Regions from separate parts of the Agrobacterium sp. 22094 genome, predicted to be linked through region 2. Evidence: predicted binding sites of a transcription regulator. Region 2 holds the regulator's gene; each other region holds the start of a gene.
The links. The regulator PhoB, encoded in region 2, activates phosphate uptake and scavenging genes when phosphate is short. The targets are predictions, from matches to a motif close to TGTCATNNANCTGTCAT.

Region 1 (5,885 bases), 700 kb from region 2:
GACCGACGTCACAAGCAATGGTCGATAAATTCAATATAGGCTCAATTTTCGGTTTTGCAAGGACGGAATGGAAATCAGCGCCAGAAACAGTCTCTTAAACTTTTCCCATAGCCGCTCGCATATCGCATCGTTTGGACCAGCCGTCGCGCGCAAAAAGATGTCGAGACGGCCGGTGCAATCACGGGCCCGCTATGGTGTCGGCCCGAAAACCGAAATCGATTTTCGGAAGAGAACGACGCACTTCAAAACAGCGAGAGCATCCCTTCCGCGCCCAGAAGAACGCAGGGTGCCCTACTGCTTGAAGACTTTCTGCAGGAAGGCCTCGAACGATGGACGCCAGACATCCATCTCATGGCCGAGGCCCTTATATTCCACATAGTCGTGTTTGATCTTCCTGTCGTCGAGGATGGTTTTCAGCCCGGCGATGTCCTTGCCGGTGACCTGATCTTCCGTGCCGACGGTGACGGTGAAATTGCGCAGGCTCTCGTTGATTTTCTCCGGCGTACTGAGCGCGGCTTCAATGGCCTTGTTGGGCACCGTGGTGGTGGAAACGCCACTGAAGTTCGCAATCCAGCCAAATGTGCCGAGATGGGTCAGACCCGAGACGAGCGCTTGATAGCCGCCTTGCGACAGGCCGACGATCGCCCGCCCATCCGCATCGTCTCGCACGCGGTAATGCGCCTTCATATAGGGGATAAGGTCTTCTACCAGTTCGCGATCAATGGCGTCGGCATTGATAGGGTAAAAGGTCTTGCGCCGATCGGCGGCGGGGAAGTTTTCCGCAATTGCCTCCGGGATATCCGCTTCGGTATCCGGGATGACGACGATCATTGGCTCGATCTTTTTCTCCGCCAGCAGATTGTCGAGGATCTGCGGCGCGCGACCCTGCGCCACCCACGAGTCCACCGTGTCGCCAAAACCGTGATAGAGATAGAGGACCGGCAGAGGTTCTGACGCATCGCTATAGCCCGGCGGCGTATAGACATAGGTCTGGCGCTGCGATTTCAGTGCTTTTGATGAGATCGTCACTCGGCGCAACTCGCCATGGGGCACATCGCGGATATCGAGAACGCTCCCCGGCACGAGAACCAGGCTGGTGTTCACCTGACGCTGGGGCTTCGGCATATTCGTGCCGGTATCGATGCTGCGGAAGCCATCGATGTTGAAGTAGTACTCATAGAGGTTAGGCTTTAGCGCCTCGGTCTTTACGCTCCACAGACCGTTGTCGGCCTTCTTCATTTCCATCGGCGCACGAGAGCCGAGCACGACAGAGACCGTTTTCGCAGAAGGCGCGAAGAGACGGAAGGTGATGGCGCCGTCCTGTTCGACCGCGGTCACGAATTCATTCAAGGGCCGGTCGGCAGGTGGTGCAGCAGGTGGATCGATTGCCATGGCAGGTCCGCTCACGATGCAGGTGGCGACAAGAATATAGGGCAGAAGTAAACGCAACTCATTCTCCTCCAGTTCAAATACCCCCGGACGGAGACTGGCAGATCAACCTCGAGAGTTCAATGCGTTAGAAGATTCTGATTTACGTGCAGACCTGACCGGCTCGGCGTTGTCCAGCCGCCGATAAAGAATACCAAGCCTCACGAACCTCCAGCGTTCTGGGAGACGTCAAGACTTGTGATAGTCGTTGGGTCTGCTGAGCAAAATGCGAAGAGGCGCCGCAATGAACGGCGCCTCCACGTCGTGTCGTCTTCTTGAGCCTTAGCCAATCATTGCATTGTCGTTTCGCTTGATCGCGATAACGGTCGAACGCGGCAGCTTGCCTTCGCCATCCGGGAAGGGGGCATCCGGATGCTGGATACCGACGAAGTGGGTGCGCTTGTCGGCCGACCATGTCTGGCCTGTTACTTCCGAACCCTTTGGCGCAGTCAGGAAACGCTCGATGCGGCCGGTAACCGGGTCGCCCGCCAGCATCTGGTTGTTGCCCTGACCGGCGAACTGGCCTTCATTGCTGTCTTCGCCATCGGTCTGGATCCAGAGAAGGCCAGTGGAGTCGAACATCATGCCGTCCGGCGAGTTGAACATGTTGCCGGAGTTGATGTTGGAGGAGCCCGCATAGGCGTCCTTATGCACATCCGGATTGCCGGCCATGCAGAAGAGATCCCACTTGAACTTGCCGTCGGCGTGATCGTCATTGGCGGGATACCAGCGAACGATCTGGCCATATTCGTTCTTCTCGCGCGGGTTGGCGGCGTTGATAGCCATGACATCGCCACCGGCATTGGTGCGCATCTTGCCGTCCTTTACTTCGCCGCGGCGGCTGTTGTTGGTCAGCGCGCAATAGGCTTCGATGGCGACGGGGTTGATTGCGACCCATTCCGGGCGATCCATGGTCGTGGCGCCGACCTTCGACGCTGCCTGGCGCGTAAAGACGGAGATTTCGTCCGGTTTCATTCCGGTCGATTCCGGCGTCAGAGCCACCCACTCGCCATTGCCCTCATCGGTAAACTTCGCCACGTAAAGCGTGCCTTCGTCCAAAAGTTTCGTGGTGTCACCGCCTGGCACGTAGATGCCATTGGAGACGAACTTGTAGAGGAACTCGCCACGCTCATCGTCGCCCATGTAAACGACGACGCGGCCATCGCGCGCTACGACCACGGCAGCATTTTCATGCTTGATGCGGCCAAGTGCGGTGCGCTTGATCGGAGTGGAAGAAGCGTTGGACGGATCGATCTCCACGACATAGCCAGCACGACGCGGCTCATTCGGGTGCTTCGACACATCGAAACGTTCGTCGAATTTCTCGTAACCGTAGCGTGTCTCGGCAGCGATGCCGTAGCGCTTGTAGTCATCCGGCATTTTGAAGTTGGCATCGGTGGAGCCGAAATAGCCGTTGAAGTTTTCTTCGCAGGTCAGATAGGTGCCCCAAGGCGTGCGACCGGCGCCGCAATTGTTGAAGGTGCCAAGACAGTCGACACCCTTCGGATCGGCTGCGGTCTTGACGAGATCGGAGCCGGCAGCGGGTCCCGAAAGCTTCATCGGTGTGTTGTGGTGAATACGGCGGTTGAACGGGCTATCGACGACAATCTCCCAGCCATCCTTGCCTTCCGCCACTTCCATGACAGTTACGCCCTGCATGTGCTGAAGGATCTTCACCTCATCCAGATTGGCGGGCATGCCTTTTTCGCGGTGGGGCAGGTTGGTTTCGTTGTTCACATATTCGTGGTTCACGGCAATCAACTGATGACCACCGACCACGAAGAGTTCCATGCCGTCGGTATTCTCGCCGAAGACCTTGTCGGAGTTCTCCAGGCTGACGCCCTTCGCGGGGTCGATATCCGGCACGTTCGGAAAGAGTGGCTGCCCCCACTTGGCAAGCGGTTTCCAGCCGTAACCCTCCGGCACATGAACGGTGTGATCAGTCGCCGCTTGCACCGGCTTGAACGGGAAGCGGGAGGCTGCTTCCTGTGCCTGAGCGGACGTGGACGTCGCGAGATTGCCGAGCGTACCGAGAGCCGCAGCGGCAGACCCAAAGGCGAGCACACCGCCAAGGAAACCGCGGCGCGAAATGGCGGATTCGACGACGCGGTCGAAATCGGTGACGGCTGGGGGCGGATTTTGCAGCTCGTCCCACTCGTCCCAGCTTAGCTTGCTTGTGTCGATATTGGTCATGGCGCTCTCCATTGTCGTCGTTTCGAACAAGTCTAGAGAGGGCAACTAAAGCGGGTTTATCACAGCGATATGACAGACCCGCAGAGACGAAACGTCTCAGGGTTGTATTGGCCCTCCCGTTTAAGTCTCCGCGCTGGGCAGGTGACTGAGCGGCAAAGGGCCTTCAGATTTGACCGTCTGGATGGCAAAATTGCTGCGAATGTCACTGACGCTTGGAAGTTTCAGCAGGCGGTCCACCAGCAACCGTTCATAAGCCGCGAGATCGGGCACGACGACCTGCAAAAGAAAATCAGCCTCGCCGGAGACAAGATGGCATGAAATGACATCTGGCAGCACGGAGACCGCCTCTCTGAAGGCTGCGGCAGAAGCGTCCTGATGGCGCTCGATTTTGACGCTGACGAAAACCGTCAACCCAAGACTGAGACCGGCGCGGTCCAGGCTCGCATGATAACCCCGAATGACGCCCGCCTTCTCCAGCGCACGAATCCGCCGCAGACAGGGGGATGGCGACAATCCAACCTCTCCGGCAAGCTCGACATTGGTCAGACGCGCATCCCGCTGCAGCGCCGTGAGAATTCGGCGGTCAATTGCATCAAGTTTAAGATTTGGCATAAACCACCACGAATCGATCTATTATTGGCATAAACGGTGCTTCAACCTCGTTCCTATTGATATAGTTCGCAAGGACACGCCTCAAGTCCCTGATCTAGTTTGCGCCGACCATTATCTTGAGGCCTGACCATGAGCGAGTTCATTCTGTTCGTCGGCGCGCTGGTCGTCGTCTATCTGTTGCCGGGGCCAGACATGGTGCTTGTCCTGCAAACAGGTGCGAGTGCAGGGCGCGGTCCAGCTATCGCAACAGGCGCGGGTTTGGCGCTTGCAAGAGCCGTCCATGTGGCGTTCGCCGGCTTGGGGCTGGCAGCCTTGTTGACGACGAGCCCCATGGCATTCGAAGTGGTGCGCTTTGTCGGTTCCGCCTATCTTCTCTGGCTTGGTCTGGAGATTCTGAGATCGGAATACAGTGAAGATAACGCGCTTCAGATCAACGGGCCGAAACAACCGTCCTCGCACGGCACGGCACTGTGGCGGGGCTTTCTCACCAATATTCTAAATCCGAAGGCGCTGCTGTTCTGCTCTGTCTTGCTGCCACAGTTCATTGTACCGAGCGAGCAGGGGCTGGGCGTTCAGTTTCTGATGCTGGGAATGACGTTGGTGGTCGTCGGCCTTGCCTTCGACCTGACCTATGCGACCGTCGGCTCGTTGCTGAGCGGCTGGATGTCGAGGCGTCCACTTGCCCAGCGCGCACAGAACTGGACTTTCGCCGCCCTATTGATCGGGTTCTCACTCCGGCTGGCTCTCATGCCTCATCCCTGATGGGAGAGGGAATATCCGGAAACTGACTCACCGTCCTAAATGAAGAAGGGGCAGCGCTTGGCTGCCCCAGGTCTTTAAAGTCTTGTCCAGGTCTGCGACTTGCACAGCACCTTCAACACGCAACCCTTCATGCTGAGAGAGTTGCCCGATACGGTGCCGGAACCGCTGTAGGTCTTGTCGTTGGCAGGATCGGTGATCTCGCCGGCATAGTTGTCGCCGCTTCCCGTCATTTTGCCGATCTGCTTGCCCGCATGTTTTCCGGTCTTCAGCGTCACGCAGAAGGCAGAGCCGCATTTGGCAATCGCTGCGGTCTCGCCGCTTGCCGTCTTCCAGTTGCCTTCGATGGCTTCGGCAGCAAAGGCACTGCTGCTGATCAGAAACGCCAGACCTGCGAGAATCGTCAATTTCTTCATATGGACCTCCCAATCCAAACCAGGCACGACAGCGCGTCATTGCCGTTGGCCTTCGCAACTCCCATGCGAATGCCAATCTCTATAGTTGACGTTCACGTAAAAGGAAACATGGGGCGGGGCCTCGTGACGATTTTTTTGACGGTCTCCACGCAGAAGATTGCTGCACCGAAAAATCGCGAGCTTCTGCCGTGGTTAGCAAAGCGTTTAAATCCATCCGTAAACTTTTCGTAAAATTGCGTGGAAAATCCTTAATTTGCAGGCCTTCCCATATTTAACAAAAATCCAACTTTACCAATCGTTTGGACTTTGTTTGGCCCCCGTTAATCATGGATTTTAAGCGCCCGTTGAAAGCCGTTTGGCATAGTGAGGTCAACAAAGAGCAGGGACAACCTGACGACAGCAGGAGACGAAAAAGCCGCAGAAGACGGCAGCGCTCCCAAGCTGAAAGCTTCCGCAGAGAAGCACCAAAACAGGAAG
Region 2 (5,885 bases):
GCCGCCAGCCGCGATGGTGGCGAGTGTGCGGCCATGGAATGCACCTTCGAAGGTGATGATGCGGAATTTTTCCGGATGGCCGTGCGTGTACTGATAACGGCGTGCCGTCTTGATGGCGCATTCCAGCGCTTCCGCACCGGAGTTTGTGAAGAACACCTTGTCGGCGAATGTTGCATCCGTCAGCCGCTTTGCCAGCACTTCCTGGCCTGCAACCTCATAGAGGTTGGACAGGTGCCAGACCTTCTCGACCTGTGCCTTGAGGGATTCAACCATATGGGGATGGCTATGGCCGACCGAGGTCACCGCAACGCCTGCACCGAAATCGAGATATCGCTCGCCGCTTTCCGTGATCAGCCAAACGCCCTCGCCTCGTTCGAAGCGCAGGGGGGCTTTGGAAAACGTATCGAACAACGGCCCGGATTTGGGGGCAGTTTCGGCCATGGCGACATCACTCCTTACGTCAAGTCGGGACAGACGACTGTCAATAGGGCTCGCGGGTTATCCCTGCCCTGAAAATCAAAAATGCCGCCTCGCGGCGGCCTGCATGCTGTCTTCATTGCGAGAGCACTATTGTCACTTCCCCGCCTAATGTCAACAAATCTCGGCACTTCCGGGCATTTACAAGCCTTGGTAGGTGCTTGCCGCGCAGGCCCGAGGTGTTGCCTTTCTGACTCACAGGGGAAGCAAGTTGGGGAAAACCGGAAAATCGATTCCAGATGATTCCTGCGACTCTTGTCACGGAGTCAACCGACGATTAGGTTAACCGTCAATTACTAGACTGCAATGCGGCGGAACTAGTCACCTACAATCTGGCGAATGGCCTGCGCGTGGTTCACTCCATGGCATAGTAGGTGGATTCTGCCCGAAAACAACGCGACGAGCGGAGAAGCGGCATGAACTGGACGGACGAACGAGTAGAAAAGCTCAAGAGATTATGGTCCGAAGGGCTTAGCGCAAGCCAGATCGCAGCACAACTAGGCGGTGTGAGCCGCAATGCCGTCATCGGCAAGGTTCACCGCCTCAACCTGCCAGGTCGCGCCAAGGCCGGCGGCACGGTCGCCACGTCGCGTCCTGCGCCCAAGCGTCCCGCAGCAGCGCCGCGTCCGGCAAGCTATGCGGCTCCGGCCCGCGCTGCGACCAGCCGTCCAGCACCGGCCCGTAGCTCTGGTGCCCTCGCTTTCAAGGAAGACATGGACATCGACACCGTCGAGCCCATGGAATATGTTCGTTCTTCCAACAATGTCGTTATCCCGATCTCGCGTCGCCTGACGCTGACGGAACTGACCGAGCGTACCTGCAAATGGCCGGTCGGCGACCCGCTCAAGGACGACTTCCATTTCTGCGGCTGCGAGGCGTCTGAAGCCTCGCCCTACTGCAAGTTCCACGCGAAGATGGCCTACCAGCCGGTCAGCGAACGCCGCAAGGCGTAAGGTCTGTCTCAGAACCAATTCAGAAAGCGGGCTTCGGTCCGCTTTTTTATTGGGCAGTCTCCAGCTTTGCCAAATAATCCAAGCTTGCCTGCAGCAATAATCGCGCCCAGACTATCATCATGGACGCGATCGACACACTGCACGACTATATCTCGGCGCTATGGGCCAGGGCCGTCGACACGCCCTTCCCGCCAATCCCGCGCAGCACCCGTGGCGACGGAACCGTTTACGTCGAATGGCGACGCGGCAGCTACTGGCTGATCTGCGAGGAGCGCGGAGAGGAATATTGGCGTCGGGAAGCCACGGACATGGACGATGCCGCCTTCCAGTTGATGTCGATCGTGACGGGAGAAGTGGTGCGCGATCGCGAGCTTGCGGTTCGGGAAAAAGCGCGCCGCCAGTCGACCGGCCCGGACGACTATTCGCGCTGGAACTGGATGTACCAGGAGATCGAACTGATGAGCGCGATCAAGGAGAGTTATGGTGCTCGAACCCGAGCCAATTATGCCGAGGTGCTGACGCGCAGCCCGTTGTCGAGGGACGAGATAGACGCCGCGCGATATCCCATTCCGTCAACATTGATTTGACGCCGGGAAGCCACGGGCTGTCCGCTCTGACGCCGCAAGAATAGGAGCGCTTGTACCTTCAAGCAAAGCGCTCCCGAAGCCGATCAGGCTTCCATGGAATAGCCGGCACCGCGAACGGTGCGGATGACATCCTGCATGCTGGAGAAATTCAGCGCCTTACGCAGACGACCGACATGGACGTCCACCGTGCGCTCATCCACATAGATATCGTGACCCCAGACACCATCGAGAAGCTGGGAACGGGAAAACACACGACCAGGCGAGGTCATGAGGAATTCCAGCAGACGGAATTCGGTCGGCCCGAGACGGACTTCGCGGCTCTTGCGATGGACGCGATGCGTCTCACGGTCAAGTTCGATATCGCCGCATTTCAGCACCGAGGACAGGACCTCCGGCTTGGCGCGGCGCAGCATCGCCTTGACGCGTGCCATCAGTTCCGGCGTGGAGAAGGGCTTCACGACATAGTCGTCCGCGCCCGTCGCCAGGCCCCGAACCCGTTCGCTTTCCTCGCCGCGCGCCGTCAGCATGATGATCGGCAGACGCTCGGTTTCCGGACGCATGCGCAGGCGACGGCAAAGCTCGATGCCGGAGACGCCCGGCAGCATCCAGTCGAGGATCAAAAGATCCGGCGTGCGCTCCTGAAGGCGGATTTCCGCCTCGTCGCCACGCGGAATGGTGTCCACGTCATAGCCTTCGGATTCGAGATTGTAACGGAGGAGGACGCTCAGCGCCTCCTCGTCTTCGACAACGGCGATTTTTGGCACCATGGCTCCAGATCCTATCTGTCGCTTACTCGGTCACAGCGCCGAGCGTGTTGGAACTATCGTCCTTCGGACGCTCACCTTCCGGCTGGCTGCCAGTGGTCATGTAGTAGATGGTCTCGGCGATGTTGGTGGCGTGGTCGCCGACACGCTCGATGTTCTTGGCACAGAACAGAAGATGCGTGCAGGTGGTGATGTTGCGCGGATCTTCCATCATGTAGGTCAAAAGCTCGCGGAAGAGCGAGGTGTACATGGCGTCGATTTCCTCGTCGCGCTCGCGGATGGCCTGGGCCTTTTCCGCCGATCGCGTGGAGTAGACGTCCAGCACTTCCTTCAACTGCACAAGCGCCAGTTCCGACAGATGCTCAAGGCCACGTGCCAGTTTGCGCGGAACGCCGGTGCCGGCAACAGCGATGACGCGCTTAGCGGTGTTCTTGCCCAGATCGCCGACGCGCTCCAGGTCTGCGGCAATGCGCAACGAACCAATGATTTCGCGAAGGTCTGCTGCCATCGGCTGGCGCTTGGCAATGGTGACGATCGCCTTGTCGCCGATTTCGCGCTCGGCGTGATCGAGGATCGTATCGTCCGAGATAACCTTTTGCGCCAAGGCTGCATCGGAATTGACGAGCGCACGCACGGCATCGGCGCACATCTGCTCGGCCAGGCCGCCCATTTCGGCGATCCGGCGGCTGAGGAACTTCAGCTCCTCATCATAGGCGGACATGATGTGGGAATGTGTCGACATGTTCGTAGTCTCCAGTTTCGAAACGCCCTGTCGCAAGCCTTTTTAGTGGCTCGAGCGACAGACGCGGTGGAATGTGCAAGCAGCAACAGGATCAGCCGAAACGACCCATGATATAGTCCTGGGTGCGCTGGTCATCCGGGTTGGTGAACATCTTGTCCGTATCGTTCTCCTCAACCAGGTGGCCGAGGTGGAACATGGCGGTACGCTGCGAAACGCGAGCGGCCTGCTGCATCGAGTGTGTCACGATGACGATGGTGTAGTTGGCACGAAGCTCGTGGATCAACTCTTCCACCTTGGCGGTCGCGATCGGGTCAAGCGCCGAGCATGGCTCATCCATGAGGATGACTTCCGGTGAAACGGCGATGGCACGTGCGATGCACAGGCGCTGCTGCTGGCCGCCGGACAGACCCGTGCCGGATTCTTGCAGGCGGTCCTTCGCTTCGTTCCAAAGACCTGCCTTCTGCAGGGCGGACTCGACGATCTGGTCCATATCCGCCTTGTTGCGGGCAAGACCGTGGATGCGCGGGCCGTAGGCAATGTTTTCGTAGATCGACTTCGGGAATGGGTTCGGCTTCTGGAACACCATGCCGACGCGAGCGCGAAGCTCGACGACATCGATGGCAGAATCGTAGATATCCTCACCATCGAGCGTAATCTCGCCGGTGACGCGGCAGCCATCGATTGTGTCGTTCATGCGGTTCAGCGTGCGCAGAAAGGTGGATTTGCCACAGCCCGAGGGGCCGATGAGAGCCGTCACCGTGTTTTCGCGAACGTTGAGCTTCACATCGTAAAGGGCGCGCTTCTCACCGTAATATACGGAGACGTCCTTGCCGATCATCTTATAGGAAACTTCATTCATTTTCTTGTCCAGCGCCTTTTCAACTGCTGCTTCCGACAACATGTTCATTGTTCCGTTCTCCCTTGCTTCTTATCGCATTTCCGAGCAGAAAACCGGTATCCACATTTCCTGGAGATGCTTTACCAGCGCCGTTCGAAGCGGCGACGCAGCAGGATTGCGCCCACATTCATCACCAGGAGGAACATAAGCAGGATGATGATAGCGCCGGATGTTCTTTCGACAAAGGCGCGTTCGGCTTCGTTCGCCCACATGTAGATCTGAACCGGCAAGGCCGTTGCAGGATCAAGCGGGGTCGTCGGGTAATTTGCCACAAAGGCCACCATGCCGATGAGAAGGAGCGGCGCGGTTTCGCCAAGCGCGTGTGCAAGGCCGATGATGGTGCCGGTCAGGATGCCCGGCATGGCAAGCGGCAGCACGTGGTGGAAGATGGTCTGCATCTTTGAGGCACCGAGACCGAGCGCTGCGGCGCGGATCGAAGGCGGCACGGCTTTCAAGGCAGCGCGTGTGGCGATGATGATGGTCGGCAGCGTCATCAGCGTCAGCACCAGACCACCGACCAGCGAGGCCGAGCGCGGAAGGCCCATGAAGTTGATGAAGACCGAGAGACCCAGCAGACCGTAAACGATGGACGGCACCGCTGCCAGGTTGTTGATGTTGACCTCGATGAGGTCCGTCAGGCGGTTCTTCGGCGCAAACTCTTCCAGGTAGATGGAAGCGGCAACCCCGATCGGCAGCGACAGAACGAGCACGATCAGCATCATGTAGAAGGAGCCGATCAGCGCGACGCCGACACCGGAGGCCTCAGGACGGCTGGATGCGCCATTGAAGAAGATACCGGTGTTGAACTTCTTTTCCAGCGCACCCTTGCCAACCAGTTCGTTCATCCAGCCGACCTGCTGGTCGGAGATTCGGCGGTTCTGCTCCTCGCCCGACATATCGACCTGGCCCTTGAAGGCGCTGTCGACATCGCCGGATGCCAGGAGCGACACGGTGCGCGTCGTGCCGATGACGTTTGGATCGGAGGTGACGATGTCGCGAAGCTGCGTGCGGACACTGTCAGAAATCAGTGCGTTGACGGCGCGCAACGCCGTGCGATCCTCCAGCGAAACGCCGAGCACCTTGGCAAGCGAGTTGCGGGCGACGACAGGGTAGTTGGCCGTCATCAGCTTAGACGGGTTCTGCGCGCGCACATTGTCCGGATCGATGATCTGCTGCGAAAACTCGACCGGGATCGTGATCATCGTCTGCTGAAAGGCCGTGTAGCCTTTGCCGATGACGGACCAGAGAAGCAGGAAGAGAAACAGCAGGCCGAAGGAGATCGCGGCGACACCATAGGCGCGGAAGCGGCGCTCTGCAGCGTAACGGCGCTTGATGCCGATATCGCGACGGACCTTCTTCGTTGCGGCAGGGGCGGAGATGCCCGGAGTAACGACGTCGGTCATTCATACTGCTCCCGGTATTTGCGCACGATGTAGAGCGCGTAGATATTGAGGCAAAGCGTGA
Region 3 (5,885 bases), 840 kb from region 2:
CAGACGGAACTTGGCGAAGCCTTCGGCGCCGTCGCCGGCGTCCTCGATCTTGGCACCCTTCACCTCCTTGGCATATTGACGGCCCTTCGGGCCTGTCTCGAAAATGGCTGTCGTATCCGCCACCTTTGCGAAAGACCAGTTGTCGTCAGCCGATGGATTGATCGTGCCCTGATTCATGATGTAGCGCACGATCACATCACGGTTGGTATCAGGGGCGACGAAGATGATCTTGTCGCTGCCGATCGCCGGGAACTTGCCGCCACCGCTGGCGCGGTAATTGTTCGTGGCAACAACGAATTTCTGTTCCGGGTCAATCGGCTTACCCTGGAACTGCAGATTGACGATGCGGCTGCTGTCCGGATTGACCGCCTTGCCATCCTTGTCGAACTTCGCAGGCTTCGACACATCGATCTGGTAGGTGACACCATCAATCACGTCGAAATTGTAGGACGGGAAGTCGCTGCTCAGCAGGGGAGCGTCCTTGGAACCGGCCTTGACGGTGTTGAACATGCCAGCCGACATTTCCAGCCAGTCCTTGACCTGTGCGCCGTTGATGAGGACGGCCTGCACCGTGTTTGGATAAAGATACAAGTCGGCGACATTCTTGATCGCAATGTCACCGGCAGGGACATCCGTATAATAGTCGGCGCCGCCACGACCGCCAGACTTGAAGGGCGCGGCTGCGGAAAGTACCGGCAGGTCCTTGTACTGGCCTTCCTTCAGCATATCCTTGATGTACCAGGTCTGTGCATTGGAGACGATCTGTACGGACGGATCGTCCGCCACCAGCGCGAAATAGGAATAGAGCGGCGCAGAGCTCTTGCCGACGGGACGACGCACATAGGCGAGTGCTCCCTCGTGATCAGTCTTGACCGCTTCGATCACCTCGGGCTTGTCCTTCACATCGGCCACGATCTTGCGGTTGTCGTCGCGGTGGTAGATGGGACGGGCTTCCGAGGTGAAGTCGACGATCTTCCAGCTCTTGCCGTCCTTTTCGAGCAGGAGATCGATGAGGCCCATATGCGAGCCCCAGAAGCCCGCCATGACGGCGGGCTTGCCCATCAGCGTGCCCTTGACGGGATCGGCGCCCTCGATGCCATCCCATGTCTTCGGGCCGGGGAAGACCAGATGCTGGTGACCGGTAAAGACCGCATCGATCCCTTGAACGCCTGCGAGATAAAGGGACGCATTTTCCATACGCTCGCTCTGGCCTTTGCCCTCGATACCGGAGTGGGAAAGCGCAATGACGATATCGGCGCCCTGTTCCTTCATCACCGGCACCCAGGCCTTTGCAGCATCGACGATGTCGCGCGTCTGCGCCTTGCCTTCAAGGTTCTTCGCATCCCACATCATGATCTGCGGCGGTACAAAGCCGATGATGCCGACCTTGATCGGGCTTGTCGCGCCGGACCCATCGCGGATCTGCTTTTCCAGGATTACATAGGGCTTGAAGTAGAGCTCGTCCTGCTTCGGGTCGGACGCCAGTTGACCCTTGGTCAAGTTGGCGCAGACATAGGGGAATTTCGCCCCGCCCAGCGTGTTGAACATGAAATCGAGGCCGTAATTGAACTCGTGATTGCCAAGTGTGCCGCAATCATAACCGAGCACGTTCATGGCATTGATGACCGGGTGCTTGTCGCCCGCTTTCATGCCGCGCTCATAGGCGATGTAATCGCCAAGCGGGTTGCCCTGAAGAAAGTCGCCATTATCGACCAGCATGGAGTTGCCGGCTTCGGCGCGCACGGCATCGATCAGCGATGCCGTGCGCGCCAGACCCAGCGTGTCGTTCGGCTTGTCGGCATAGTAGTCGTAAGGGAAGACGTGGACGTGGATATCGGTGGTTTCCATTATGCGCAGATGCGCCTGGTTGCCCGCAGCACGCGCCGCAAAAGGATGCAGCATGACGAAGGCGGACGAAGCCGCAATGCCGCTGAGAAGCGAACGGCGCGTGATAGGGTGAAGGCCGATAAGGGAAGACATGGAAACTCCTGATCTCAAAATACGATGACCTGTCTCAACGGCGACAAGGTAAAACGAATTGCTGAGGAGTCTACCAGCAAAATGACGCGTGTATGACGCAACCCATCCCGACGGTCGCATGAGCGAAATTTAATGTATCCCACACCGGCCTCGTCCTGCCTCATGCTCTGTCGATGCGGCACTGAAAGCAGTTGTTGCGTGCCGAGCGTACATGCACATAGGCGATGTCCGGCCTTTCAAGCAGTTCCTGCGCGCGCGACACGATTTCGGCCGTGGGTGTGACCGCACCCGTGCCGTAGACGATGCGGTCACCCGCATCGTAGCCCCGGACAATGTAGTCCGAACTGTTCAGCATTGGAGGTGGTACCTGTGCGGAATCACAAGACCCGCAGTCTTCCGCATGAATGAAAATCGGCCCGGTCTCGGCGTAAGGCTGCAGATGACGAAAGGGCCGGTAGGAGATTAGCAGGGCCGACTCGCCACTCTTGATCAGACCGAGACAGGCGCGGCAGGGCAGATCTGCTGAGGCGATCATTCGTTCAGGCACTTGGCCGTTCGAATCTCGTTCTCCAAGCCTGATGGCGTCGACATGGTCTTTGGGCAATGCGGTGAATAGGATGGCGGTCATGTTGGCTCCTTGCGACCTCGTTCAGTTGCTTCTTTGTCGCTATGGCTGCCAAACAAATCTCTATCCACCCGTTTCTTGTCGGTAAGCGAAACCAACCCATTGCGTGGACCGTTCTGTTTAGCGATCTATGCTGCGTCCTCGTTCTGGAAAGTTGACGTCAATGCTGCGAAGGTTTCGAACCGTTCTTTCGGTCGCTTTTTTAGTGTCCGCCTTGCCGTCTGCGCATGCGCAGGTTGCGCCCGCACTGGACGATCTTTCCGACGAGCAGTTGCAGCAGACGGTCAACTTCGTCATCGGCAATGCCGTATTCGGCGTCTATCACGAAGCCGCCAAGATGCTGATCTCCGATTTCGGCCTTCCCGATGCGGACGACGGTCGCAATACCGCAGACCAGCTTGCTGGCACGATCATGCTGGAAGCCAACCAGGAGTGGCTGGATACGGCCATCGTCAATGCAACCGATAGCTGGTATCTCGCGCGTAGCTCAGGAGAGCTTCCCGAGCATAATGCGCCGCTCTATAGCGTTCTTGTCCCGAATGTCGCCCGCGACCGTCAGATGGCGTGCCTCATGGTCGGCAAGGACAACGAGGGCTACGGCGATCTTGCAGAATTGATGGGGCTGCCAAAGGATGAGTGGAAGGCCTGCGAAGTGGCCTATCCGCAGACCGTGGCGCGCTGGAGCGACTTACTCAAATCCCATGTGAAGACGCCGGGCACGACGAAATTCGACATACGATATGAGCCCGCGCGCGATCCGTTTCTGGATATCTATGCGACGATGGTGAAGGAATCGAAGGTTCTCGATCTCATCGCCCGCGAATTTAGTGCTTATGAGCTCAAGGGCACGGTAAAGCTGACGGCCAGAAGCTGCGGGCGGCCGGATGCCTACTGGTCCGAGGAACGGCGCGAGATCACCTATTGCTATGAGCTTGCAAGGTTTCACGGCGAGTTGATCGCTGCCCATCTTCTCGCGACCAATGGCGACCGCGGAGACGCGCCTGCGAAAGAAATCCCGACCGCCGTCAATCTCGGCCAAGAGCTTTAAGAGCTGAGGGGCGATCTCGTACAGCGAAGGCGAAGTAATGCCACGCTTAATGAGCCCGCCTCATCCGATCCAGGAGAGGCGGACGCCAGCCCGGCCGTTCAGCCGCGGCGCGAAATTTCGAGATATTCGCTGTCGGTCAGTGGCTCCACCCAGGCTTCATAGGTGCTGACGGGGGAGAAGCCCATCATCTGGTAGAGCTGCAAGGCGCGCGGGTGGTCCAGCGTATTGGTGGAGACGGTGACCTTCTTGGGGTTGTCCTGCCAGATCGAGTAAAGCGCCTGAAGCAGGAACCATTTTCCGACACCAGCGCCGATCGCCTCTTCCATCAGACCGAAGTAGGATAGTTCTGTGACGTCGTCATTGCCTCTGTTGAACTCGAAGAAGCCAGCCGGCGAACCGTTGAGATAGAGCACTGTTACGCAGTTCTTTGGGTCGCGCAGCACGGCGGTAAGCTCGGCATCGCTCATGCGCATGCGCTTTTGCCAGTGCCAGCGCTTGCCGACGCGCCAGTAGAGATAGCGATAGAAATGCAGTGGGATGTCATGCGTTCGCATGATCGCCGTCTGGATATTGACCGGCACCGCCAGACTGACCTTTGGCGCCGATGTCATTTCAAGCTGTGTGACATGGGCTTTGAGCGGACCGTGTGGCTCCGTCTGCAGGGGGTCCGCAGGGCCAGTCACGATCGCCGTGTCCTCTTTCGATCCCCACTCCGACCATGAGCCGTCATAAAGCGAATTGTCCGAATGGCCGAGCGACTCGAGCGCCAGCGTCACAACGGCGGCCGTCACGCCGGAGCCGCAACTGGTGACAACCGGCTTGGACAGATCGATGCCGGCCTCTGCAATCATCTTGCGGATGGTTGGCAGATCCTTGAAGTGGCCGTTTTCCGAAAAGGCAGTGGCAGGCAGACTGCGGGCACCAGGCATATGGCCGGACCGCATGCCGGCGCGGGGTTCGGCCTCGTCTCCGGTAAAGCGGCCAGCGCCTCTGGCATCCGCCACCTGCTTTTCGCCTGTCTCGACGACAGCGCGCATATCGGAGAACGAGATCACACGGTTCGCTTTGAACTCGGCGTGAAACTCTGCCGGCTCGATCTGCGGAGCTTCCGTCTCGAGCGGTTTGCCGGCAGCCTTCCAGCCGTCAAGGCCGCCATCCAGCACATAAACCGTTTCAGCACCCATGACGCGCAGCATCCACCAGACGCGCGGCGCGGAGAAGAAGCCGGGACCATCATAAACCACGATCGTATCGGTGTCGGTAATCCCAAGCTTGCCGACTTCCTCGGCAAAAAAATCCGGGGAGGGCAGGGAGTGCGGAAGGCCCGTATCATGATCGGCAATTGCGTCCTGATCGAAGAAGACGGCGCCTGGAATGTGGCCGCTGGCATATTCCTGCTTTCCGTCGCGTTTATGTGCCGGCAGATACCAGGACGCATCGACGATGCGGAAGTGCGGTGTTCCAAGCTGCTGCTCGACCCAATCCGCCGAAACGACGAAACGGCTTTTATCGGTGCTCACGATGTTTCTCCCAGAAATCAGGCGGCGTCGGCGGGTTTGCCGAAGCGAATGCGGAAACGGCGGTTTTCCTTGCCTTTCTTTTCGATCTTGGCGATGTAAATCTCGCCGACTTCCTGCGTTTCCGACACATGAGTGCCGCCGCAGGGCTGACTGTCAACCGAAGAATTCTCGCCGATGCAGACGAGGCTGACACGGCCAAGCCCGACGGGCGGCCGGACATGCTTGGACTTGACGATGCCAGGATTGGCCGCCAGCTCCTCGTCGGTGATCCATTGCAGGTAGATGGGGTGATTCTGCTCGACCAGTTCCATCAGCTTGGCGGTGATCGCATCCTTGTCGATCGTCTCCGACATATCGAAATCCACCCGCGATTCATCCTCGCCAACGGCAGCACCGGTGATCGGCCAGGAGCAGACCACCGATAGGAGATGACAGGCGGTGTGCATCCGCATCAGCTTGTAGCGTCGCTGCCAGTCGATATGAAGGGTCAGCTTTTCGCCGATGTCCGGGGAGGGCTGACCGTCCAGGGGCACGTGAATGATGACGCTCTTGTCCGCGCCATGGCGCGTTACGCCGAGTTCGATCTTCGAGCCATCGGCCCGTTCGAGAAAGCCCGTATCGCCGGGCTGGCCGCCGGACGTGGCATAGAAGCAGGTCTGATCCAGCTCTATGCCACCATCTTCATGCACTGCCGTGACCACCGCTTCGCAAG

Region 1: a site for PhoB is predicted at 3,680-3,696, ahead of ACTJK5_RS07585 (PhoX family protein). Genes of this name have one in related genera too.
Region 3: a site for PhoB is predicted at 2,062-2,078, ahead of ACTJK5_RS06885 (bifunctional 2',3'-cyclic-nucleotide 2'-phosphodiesterase/3'-nucleotidase). Genes of this name have one in related genera too.

The regions. Positions count from the first base shown of each region.
Region 1 covers NZ_JBQEPX010000001.1:1,567,243-1,573,127, reverse strand. Annotated here, with positions in the region: gene ACTJK5_RS07590 (esterase) at 292-1,449, opposite strand; gene ACTJK5_RS07585 (PhoX family protein) at 1,711-3,621, opposite strand; gene ACTJK5_RS07580 (Lrp/AsnC family transcriptional regulator) at 3,742-4,233, opposite strand; gene ACTJK5_RS07575 (LysE family translocator) at 4,363-4,995, shown strand; gene ACTJK5_RS07570 (DUF2147 domain-containing protein) at 5,070-5,408, opposite strand.
Region 2 covers NZ_JBQEPX010000001.1:2,263,903-2,269,787, forward strand. Annotated here, with positions in the region: gene ACTJK5_RS11065 (aspartate aminotransferase family protein) at 1-441, opposite strand, end outside; gene ACTJK5_RS11070 (GcrA family cell cycle regulator) at 894-1,430, shown strand; gene ACTJK5_RS11075 (hypothetical protein) at 1,550-2,017, shown strand; gene phoB (phosphate regulon transcriptional regulator PhoB) at 2,101-2,784, opposite strand; gene phoU (phosphate signaling complex protein PhoU) at 2,807-3,523, opposite strand; gene pstB (phosphate ABC transporter ATP-binding protein PstB) at 3,615-4,430, opposite strand; gene pstA (phosphate ABC transporter permease PstA) at 4,502-5,824, opposite strand; gene pstC (phosphate ABC transporter permease subunit PstC) at 5,821-5,885, opposite strand, start outside.
Region 3 covers NZ_JBQEPX010000001.1:1,428,226-1,434,110, reverse strand. Annotated here, with positions in the region: gene ACTJK5_RS06885 (bifunctional 2',3'-cyclic-nucleotide 2'-phosphodiesterase/3'-nucleotidase) at 1-1,980, opposite strand, end outside; gene ACTJK5_RS06880 (DUF1203 domain-containing protein) at 2,141-2,608, opposite strand; gene ACTJK5_RS06875 (DUF4344 domain-containing metallopeptidase) at 2,811-3,653, shown strand; gene sseA (3-mercaptopyruvate sulfurtransferase) at 3,752-5,173, opposite strand; gene ACTJK5_RS06865 (alanyl-tRNA editing protein) at 5,191-5,885, opposite strand, start outside.